Regions from separate parts of the Pseudoduganella sp. GW821-FHT12E03 genome, predicted to be linked through region 2. Evidence: predicted binding sites of a transcription regulator. Region 2 holds the regulator's gene; each other region holds the start of a gene.
The links. Region 2 encodes sigma-54, which starts transcription at its own class of promoters, with help from an activator protein. Its sites were predicted from a motif close to TGGCANGNAANCTGCTTT; they were not measured.

Region 1 (3,276 bases), on a different contig from region 2:
GCCGCCGCTGCGGGCGAGATTGGTAATCAGGCTCATTTGCCTTCCTTCCACGTGGAGCGGCATTGGCGCCGCCGCCTTACCGGATATTTGAAATTTCCCGCCTTAAGGCTTCCACATTTTTTTCCGACCGGCTGATGCTGTCTTTCAGGTTGGCGACCCGCTCCTGGTACTTCGCATAATTGCGCTCGTCGCCACGCCGTTCAGGCTCGCCATTGTTGTACTCGCGCTTCATCTCCGCCAGCTTGCCCAGTTCCCCGTTCAATTCCTCTTGCAGGATCTGGCGCCGGTCGGCGTCGCGCGCACGCTGTTCGCTGGTGTCGACGCGGGGAAAGTCCGACGGCGCCGTGGCGGCCTGGGCCGCCGCACGAGGGCGCTGCGCGCTGTCCGAGCGGGCCTTGGGCGCGGCAATTTGCCCGCCCGGCACGTCGAGTGGCCGGCAATGCGGGCCCTTGCGGGTATCCGTCAGCTCCTTATGGCCGGCGGCATCCACGCACAGGAAAATTTGCTGCGCCTGCACACCTTGCAACATCAACATCAGCGTGGCGGCAATGACGGGTCTGGTCCAGTTAGTCATGCCCCGACTATACAACATCCGGTAAAAAAAACGCGAGGAGAGCATGGCTGTCCTCGCGTTGCTGTGGAGCCTGCCCCGTGGCGTACCGGGACAGGCGCCTGGCTCCGTTAAACGGAGTAGTACATGTCGAATTCGACCGGGTGCGTGGTCTGGCGCATGCGGGTTACTTCCGTCATCTTCAGGTCGACGTAGGCATCGATCATCGAATCGGTGAAGACGCCGCCGCGGGTCAGGAACTCACGGTCTTTGTTCAGTGCGTCCAGGGCTTCTTCCAGCGATGCGCAGACGGTTGGGATCAGTGCATCTTCTTCCGGTGGCAGGTGGTACAGGTCTTTCGACGCTGCTTCGCCCGGGTGGATCTTGTTCTGCACGCCGTCCAGGCCGGCCATCATCAGTGCTGCGAAGCACAGGTATGGGTTTGCCAGTGGGTCCGGGAAGCGGGTTTCGATACGGCGGCCTTTTGGATTGGCCACGTGTGGAATACGGATCGATGCGGAACGGTTACGTGCCGAGTAAGCCAGTTTCACTGGTGCTTCGTAGCCTGGAACCAGACGCTTGTACGAGTTGGTGCCTGGGTTGGTGATCGCATTCAGTGCCTTGGCGTGCTTGATGATGCCGCCGATGTAGTACAGCGCGAAGTCGGACAGGCCTGCATAGCCGTCGCCGGCGAACAGGTTTTTGCCGTCTTTCCAGATCGACTGGTGCACGTGCATGCCCGAACCGTTGTCGCCAACGATAGGTTTTGGCATGAAGGTGGCGGTTTTGCCATACGAGTGGGCCACGTTCCAGATCACGTACTTCATGTTCTGGGTCCAGTCGGCGCGCTCGACCAGGGTCGAGAACTTGGTGCCGATTTCATTCTGGCCGGCGCCGGCCACTTCGTGGTGGTGCACTTCGACTGGAATGCCCAGGGATTCCAGGATCAGGCACATTTCCGAACGCATGTCCTGGAACGAATCGACTGGTGGCACTGGGAAGTAGCCGCCTTTGACGGTTGGACGGTGGCCGCTGTTGCCGCCTTCGATATCCTTGTCGGTCGACCACGAAGCTTCGTCGGAATCGATCTTGACCGAGCAACCCGACATGTCGATTTTCCATTTGACGGAGTCGAAGATGAAGAATTCCGGCTCCGGGCCGAAGTAGGCGGTGTCGCCCAGGCCGGAAGCTTTCAGGTAGGCTTCAGCGCGCTTGGCGATGGAGCGTGGGTCACGGTCGTAGCCCTTGCCGTCCGACGGTTCGATCACGTCGCACTGCATGAACAGGGTGGTTTCTTCGAAGAATGGGTCGATACGGGCAGTGTTCGGGTCCGGCAGCAGGATCATGTCCGAAGCTTCGATACCTTTCCAGCCGGCGATCGACGAACCGTCGAAAGCGTGGCCCGATTCGAACTTGTCGATGTCGAAGTGCGACACCGGCACGGTGACGTGCTGTTCTTTACCACGGGTATCGGCAAAGCGGAAATCCACGAATTTAACTTCGTGTTCTTCAACCATTTTCAAGACTTCTGCGGCGGTAATTGCCATGCGTATCTCCTAGTGAAAAAGTGGGTCAGCCCACGCTGGTCAGTAGTGCGTGCGACTTAAAACTCGTAAAACGTATAAGCAGGAAGTGTGCCAGCATAAGCCACAATGTTGACGAACAGACTGCTTTCATTCTGCAAACAACGACTTCCGGAATCGAGCGGCGCGTCAATGCACTACTTTTGCGCATCCTCAACATAGCACCAAAACAGTGCATATTCAAAAATTTGCACAAGCTTGGTGCGAAAAATCATGACAACGGCAAAATGCATCAATCTGGTGCAACATGTCGTGGGCGTGTGTTGAGCAATACTTGCCATGATCTGGCGCAGCCGATTCGCGCACTATAATAAACGCAATATTGTCACCTTCAGTGGGAAAATCGCCATGAGTACTATTGCTATCATTTTGCAACGCGCAAGCCAGCGCGATACTTCCCTGCCCTATGCGGGCGCGGTCACCCCGCAGGAAGCCTTTGAACTGCTGCAAGCGGATTCCCAAGTGAAACTGATCGATGTGCGCACCAACGCGGAGCGCGACTGGGTCGGCCGTGTGGCCTTGCCGGAAGGGCAGCATGGCGCGGTCCAGTGGAGCACCTATCCGGGCGGCGTACCGAATCCGGAATTCGTGGCGCAGCTCAATGCCGTTGCGGCGAAAGACCAGGTGTTGCTGTTCCTGTGCCGCTCCGGCGTGCGCTCGCGCCACTCGGCCAAGCTGGCGACGGAAGCCGGCTACACGCGGTGCTATGACATCCTGGAAGGATTCGAGGGCGACAAGGATGGCGCGGGCCACCGCAAGACGGTGGGCGGCTGGTGCAAGGCGGGGCTGCCCTGGGTCGGCGCTTAATCCATCAAAAACAAACCCCGGCTTGCCGGGGTTTGTTTTTTGCTTCCTGTAATTACAACGTGTAATTCAGGCGCGCATACACATACCGCCCCGACCGTCCGAATGGCGAATAGTTCGAGAACGGCGCATTGCCGGTGGTGTTCAAGGTGGCAGGGAACGGGTCCGGGTATTTGTCGAACACGTTATCCGCGCCCACCGCCAGCGACAGCTTCTTGGTGAACGCATAGCGGCCTTCCAGGTCCACCAGCGTTTTCGCGCTGAGCCAGAAGTCCAGCGCCGCCGTGGTGCCGGGCGCGAGGATCTTGCCATAGCGGGTGGCGCGCGCGGTCAAGCCGA
Region 2 (3,276 bases):
GCTGGGGCCGAACGGCGCGGGCAAGACCACCTCGTTTTACATGATCGTGGGCCTGGTGCCGTCCGATGCGGGCAGTATCGAGATTGCCGGCAGGGATGTGTCGTCGATGCCGATCCACCAGCGGGCGGCGCTGGGCCTGTCCTACCTGCCGCAGGAAGCGTCGGTATTCCGCAAGCTGACGGTGGAAGAAAATATCCGCGCGGTGCTGGAGATCCAAAAGGTCAACGGCAAACCGCTGGCGAAGGCAGACATCGACGAGCGGCTGAACCGGCTGCTGGCGGACCTGCAAATCGAGAAATTGCGTGAAAACGCGGCGCTGTCCCTGTCTGGCGGCGAGCGCCGCCGCGTGGAAATCGCACGCGCCCTGGCCACCAATCCGCGCTTCGTGCTGCTCGATGAACCTTTTGCCGGCGTCGACCCGATTGCCGTCATCGAGATCCAGCGCATTGTCCGTTTCCTCAAGGAGCGCGGTATCGGTGTGCTGATCACTGACCACAATGTGCGCGAGACGCTGGGTATCTGCGACCGCGCGTACATCATCAACCAGGGCGCCGTGCTAGCCTCGGGCCGTCCGGACGACATCATCGCCGACGAATCCGTGCGCCGCGTCTACCTGGGTGAACATTTCCGTATGTAGGAACCATGAAACAGTCACTGCAACTTCGCACTTCGCAGCACCTTGCGCTGACTCCTCAGCTGCAGCAGTCGATCCGCCTGCTGCAATTGTCCACCCTGGAGCTGCATCAGGAACTGGAACAAATCCTCGGCGAAAACCCGTTGCTGGAACGCCTGGACGATCCGCTCGACCATTCGGTGCGCCTGCTGGCCGATGGCGCCATCAGCGCGCCGGTGCAAAACGGCGCGGAAGCCACGCCGGACACCTTGCAGCCGCCATCGGATGGCGCCGCGCCGGCCGATGGCGACGCCCCGCATGAAGGCGGGGCCGAGGGCGGCGAGGGCGACAACGCCGGCGCGGCCGACGGCGACAGCGACTGGAGCGATGTCGGCCGGGCCAAGAGTCCGGATGACGACGATTCCCGCCCGCAAATCGAAGCCAGCCACTGCACCCTGCGCGAACATTTGCTGGAGCAAATGCGCGTAACGGTGACGGAAGAGCGCGACCGCATCCTGATGGAACTGATCATCGATGCGCTCGACGACAACGGTTACCTCGAAGAGTCGCTGGAAGAAATCCATGCCCGCCTGCCGGAAGAAGCGGAAGTGGACTTCGATGAGCTGCGCACGTCGCTGACCTTGCTGCAAAGTTTTGATCCGGCCGGCGTGGGCGCGCGCAGCGCGTCCGAATGCCTGGCATTGCAAATCAGGCAAATGCCGAATGTGCCGCTGGTGACGCGCCGCATGGCGCTGGTCATCGTCGACAAGCACCTGACCTGGTTTGCCCAGCGCGAATTCAACAAGCTGAAAAAAGCCCTCGATTGCGACGATGAAGACTTGCGCGAGGCGCAAGCGGTGATTCGCCTGTGCAATCCCCATCCGGGCGCGGAATTCGCATCGGACGTGTCCGATTACGTGGTGCCGGACGTGATTGTGAAAAAAGCCCGCAACGGCTGGCAAGTGACCCTGAACAACGACGTCATGCCGCGCCTGCGCGTCAATGCGATGTATGCGAACTTGTTGAAGCAGGGCAAGAGCGAATCCGCGATGGGCGCACAGTTGCAGGAAGCCAAGTGGCTGATTAAAAACATGCGCCAGCGCTTCGACACGATCTTGCGCGTGGCCCAGGCCATCGTTGAGCGGCAAAAGAATTTCTTCTCGCACGGCGCGGTAGCGATGCGGCCCCTTGTGTTGCGTGAAATTGCTGATACACTGGGTCTACACGAGAGCACTATTTCTCGTGTAACAACTCAAAAATATATGCTCACGCCCCATGGCATGTTTGAGTTGAAATACTTCTTTGGCAGCCACGTCGCAACAGAAGCAGGAGGAGAGGCGTCCTCCACGGCGATACGGGCGCTGATCGTGCAATTGACAGGAGCAGAAGACCCTAAAAATCCATTATCCGACAGTAAGATTGCGGACATGCTGGGGGAACAAGGCATGGTAATTGCGCGACGGACTGTTGCCAAATATCGCGAAGCATTGAAAATCCCGCCCGTTAGTCTGCGCAAAGCTCTGTAGTGTTACTGGGTTCCCCTGCGCGCCACAGCATAACTGTGATACGTACGAACCTTCATCTTTAGGAGTGTGTATGAATCTCACCATCAGTGGACATCATCTCGAAGTGACCCCCGCGATTCGCGAATACGTGCAGAACAAACTGGAACGCGTAAAACGTCATTTCGATCAAGTAATTGATATTGCTGTCATCCTGACTGTAGATAACCTCACCGAGAAAGAGAAAAGGCAAAAAGCCGAGATCAATCTGCGAATGTCCGGCAAGACCGTGTACGTGGAAAGCCTGTCGCAAGACTTGTACGCTGCCATCGATACGCTGGTCGATAAACTGGATCGCCAGGTTATGAAATACAAAGGCAAGATACAAGAGCATAACCACACCGCGATCAAACACCTTCCGGATAATTACGACGAGTCGGCCGCCACCGCATAAGCGGTCCCCGATACTCGGACGAAAAGGGCGCAGTTGGCGCCCTTTTTTGCGCCTGTACTATTCCCATGGCGACGCTACAATAGCTTTCTTTCAATTCAGCGATGCCTGCCATGAGCGAACCAGTCGTGACACATGTCCTCACCCACATCAGCAACGGAACCGGGTTTATCACGTTGGACCGGCCGAAGGCATTGAATTCCCTGTCGCTCGACATGGTGCGCGCCATGACCGGCATCTTGCTGGCCTGGCGCGATGATCCGCAAGTGGCGGCAGTGGTGATCCGCAGCAGCAGTGAAAAAGCGCTGTGCGCCGGCGGCGATATCCGCTTTTTCCATGACGCCGGCAAAGCCACACCGCAGGGCGGCAGCGCGCTGCTGGAAGATTTTTTCACGGAAGAATATGCGCTGAACCACCTGATCCATTACTACCCGAAACCGTATATCGCCATCATGGATGGCGTGGTGATGGGCGGCGGCATGGGCATTGCGCAGGGCGGACCCGGCTGCGGCGTGCGCATCGTCACGGAGCGCACGAAAATGGCGATGCCGGAAGTGAATATCGGCTTGTTCCCGGATGTCGGCGGCAGTCATTTCCTGTCGCATGCACCGGGCCAGCTGGGACGCTATCTCGGCGTCACGGGCGTGACGGTGGGCGCGGCCGACGCGCTGTACGCGGACCTGGCCGACCACTTCGTGCCAGTGGCGCAA
Region 3 (3,276 bases), on a different contig from region 2:
GTGCGGGTCACGCAAGCCATCATGGAACAGTCGCGCGAAGTGTGGCTGGTGGCCGACCACACCAAGTTCGGCCGCCATGCGTTGGTGCGGCTAGGGAGCATCGGCCAGGTCCATAAATTCTTTACCGATGCGCCGCTGCCGGCCGAGGCGGCGGACGCGTTTGAGAAGGCCGGCGTGGAAGTGATCGTCGCTGCGCCCTGAGTGATCGCAAACATGTCGCGGACGCCAATCGCGTAGGGCGGTTTTCGCAACGCGAAAGCCGCCATGCATGCATCGCCGCCGCCACACGCAGCACCGGTCCGCACGCGATGGCGGCAAGCCTGCGGCTTACCGCCCCACGATATCACCAGTTCGACTCGCGCTCCGGCGTCGACGTGATGCGGTGAATCGACAAGTCCGCCCCCTGGAATTCCTGTTCCGGGTCCAGCCGCAAGCCTACCGTGGCCTTTAGCGCGCCATACACGATGTACCCGCCCGCGCCGGCAATCGCCACGCCGGTCACGGTGCCGATAACTTGCGACGCCAATGAAACACCGCCGATGCCGCCCAGCGCTTTCGCGCCGAAAATCCCGGCCGCAACGCCGCCCCATGCGCCGCACAGGCCGTGCAGCGGCCACACGCCCAGCACGTCGTCGATCTTCCACTTGTTTTGCGCCAGCGTGAACATCCACACGAAAATCGCGCCGGCAATGCCGCCCGTGGCCAGCGCGCCCAGCGGGTGCATCAGGTCGGAACCGGCGCAGACCGCCACCAGACCGGCCAGCGGCCCGTTATGGACAAAGCCCGGGTCGTTGCGGCCCATGAACACGGCCACCAGGGTGCCACCCACCATTGCCATCAGCGAATTGACCGCCACCAGGCCGCTCATTTTTTCCAGCGCCTGCGCGCTCATGACGTTGAAGCCGAACCAGCCCACGATTAAAATCCACGCGCCCAGCGCCAGGAATGGAATCGACGATGGCGGATGCGCGGAAATGCCGCCATTTTTTGTATAGCGGCCACGGCGCGCACCGAGCAACAGCACCGCCGGCAATGCGATCCAGCCACCCATCGCATGCACCACCACGGACCCGGCGAAATCATGGAATTCCGCGCCAAACGTCGCCAGCAACCAGGCCTGGAAACCAAAGCGCTGGTTCCAGACCATGCCTTCAAACAGCGGATAAACCAGCCCCACCAGGACAAAGGTGGCGGCGGTTTGCGGGTGGAAGCGGGCCCGCTCCGCGATGCCACCGGAAATAATCGCGGGGATCGCGGCCGCGAACGTCAGCAGGAAGAAGAACTTGACCAGTTCCACGCCATTTTTTGCCGCCAATACTTCAGCGCCGGCAAAGAAATTCACGCCGTACGCGATGCTGTAACCGACAAAGAAATAAGCGATGGCTGAAACACAAAAGTCCACCAGGATTTTCACCAGCGCATTGACCTGATTTTTCTTGCGGACCGTGCCCAGCTCCAGGAAAGCAAACCCCGCGTGCATCGCCAAAATCATGATGGCGCCCAGCAGGATGAACAAGGCATCCGCGCCGTAATGTGTACCAGCCATTCAAACCACTCCCCAAAATAATGCAAAGTTGAACTAGGAGTGTGCGTTCAAGCAATTTCCGTACCAAATTGGTGCGAAAAGTGTTGAAATGACTAAGTGTATGATTCGACTGCTTTTCTTGTTTTGCTCACGAAGAGTGCGTCAAGTGCCTTGCACCAATAATGGGCATTGATTTAGCGCCATGATGGTGCGGCGCATTGTTTCGCCGCACCCGCTGCGCACCATTTCAGGCAGCCGCACCCGCCGGCGCGGCTGCAAGGTGCATCAACCGCGCATCAAATCGGTGCGCCCGGAGGCACTGGCGGCAACGGCCGCAATTTCACGCTGCGCGGGTCATGCAAGTAGGCCTTGATGAAGGTAGCCGCTTCCTGGCGGCTGGCCGCCGTCACGCCCTGCCCCGGATTTTTCCCGAGCCAGCCGGCAAAGTCCGCCAGCAGGCGGCGCACTTCGGCATCGACGCCGGCGTGCAGCTTGCCGCCGTTCAGCGTGTGCAAGACCGTATCCAGCACCACCCAGTTGGCGGCCAGTTGCACCGCTTCACCACCCGCCACCGATGCGGGCACCGCGTCGCGCCGCCAGGTGCGCTGCAACAGCAGCCCGACGACTTCGGCCACACCCGGCTGTTTCGCATCGCGCGCGTGCTGCCACGCGAGGCGGTTCAGGCGTCCGGCGTCGAGCAGGAACGACGCGCTGTGCGCGGCGCCCGCTTCGGCCGCCGACAGCGCGTCGAACACGCCGCCCATGCGGGTGTCGAAATACTCGCGGCTGCGCTCATAGCCCTGCGACGGCGGCGTCAGCACATCAAGCACATTGGGCGGCAACGCCAGGTATTCGGCCTGCAGGGTCGACGCCAGTTTATTCAGCGCGTCGCGCTGGGTGGCCGGCGCCACCGGGCGCACGCCGCCGCGCGCGGCGCCGGCCCGGATATCGGCCACCGCCGCATATTCGAATTCACCGCCCGCCACCAGGCGCGCCAGCCCTTCGGCCTGATAGCGCTGCAGCAGGTAGACCGGCACCAGCCGCGCTTCGATTTCCCCGGCCTGGCGGGCATCCGGCAAGACACTGAAGCTGAAGTTGTCCAGCGCCCGCTTGCGCACGGCCGATAAACTGTCCCAGGTTTTCACGATGTCCGGGCCAAAATCCCACAGCAAGCCATGCGGATGCGCGGCGCCGGGCGAACGCGCATCGGTATCGCCAACATACGTCAACCCGGCCGCTTGCGCTTCGCGCCGCAGTTGCGCCAGCGCCGCCTGCTCATCGCCGGCAAACTGGCCATACACGTGCTTGACGATGTAGTCGTCCCACGGACCAACGCCGTTGCCATACGCATCGGCCAGGTCCACCTCGCCCTGCGCGGTCAGCTTTAGCACTGGATGCGGATAATCGAGCACCGAACCATTGCCATGGCGGCTGGCGGCAAAGTTGTGGGCAAAGCCCAGGGTATGTCCGACCTCATGGGCGGACAACTGGCGCAGGCGCGCCAGCGCCATCTGTTCGGCCAGTTGTTCCTTGTTGCCGCTCTTTCCATACGGCGCTAACAAACTTTCCGCGATGAGGATATCTTGCCGCACGCGCTGCGAACCCAGGGTCACGGCGCCACGGATGATTTCTCCGGTCAGCGGATTGGCCAGCGCGTTCCCGTACGACCAGCCGCGCGTGGCGCGGTGCGTCCAGGTGATGATGTTGTAGCGCACATCCATCGGATCGGCGCCTTCCGGCAACAGTTCGAC

Region 1: a site for sigma-54 is predicted at 2,173-2,190, ahead of glnA (type I glutamate--ammonia ligase). Genes of this name have one in related genera too.
Region 3: a site for sigma-54 is predicted at 1,595-1,612, ahead of AC1RRC_RS28685 (ammonium transporter). Genes of this name have one in related genera too.

Annotation. Positions count from the first base shown of each region.
Region 1 covers NZ_JBXAQJ010000003.1:512,856-516,131, forward strand. The annotation lists gene glnL (nitrogen regulation protein NR(II)) at 1-36, opposite strand, end outside; gene AC1RRC_RS10035 (DUF4124 domain-containing protein) at 77-574, opposite strand; gene glnA (type I glutamate--ammonia ligase) at 682-2,097, opposite strand; gene AC1RRC_RS10045 (rhodanese-like domain-containing protein) at 2,482-2,940, shown strand; gene AC1RRC_RS10050 (TonB-dependent receptor plug domain-containing protein) at 2,993-3,276, opposite strand, start outside.
Region 2 covers NZ_JBXAQJ010000010.1:7,389-10,664, forward strand. The annotation lists gene lptB (LPS export ABC transporter ATP-binding protein) at 1-637, shown strand, start outside; gene AC1RRC_RS23835 (RNA polymerase factor sigma-54) at 643-2,139, shown strand; gene hpf (ribosome hibernation-promoting factor, HPF/YfiA family) at 2,210-2,569, shown strand; gene AC1RRC_RS23845 (enoyl-CoA hydratase/isomerase family protein) at 2,680-3,276, shown strand, end outside.
Region 3 covers NZ_JBXAQJ010000014.1:39,440-42,715, forward strand. The annotation lists gene AC1RRC_RS28680 (DeoR/GlpR family DNA-binding transcription regulator) at 1-201, shown strand, start outside; gene AC1RRC_RS28685 (ammonium transporter) at 344-1,546, opposite strand; gene AC1RRC_RS28690 (zinc-dependent metalloprotease) at 1,822-3,276, opposite strand, start outside.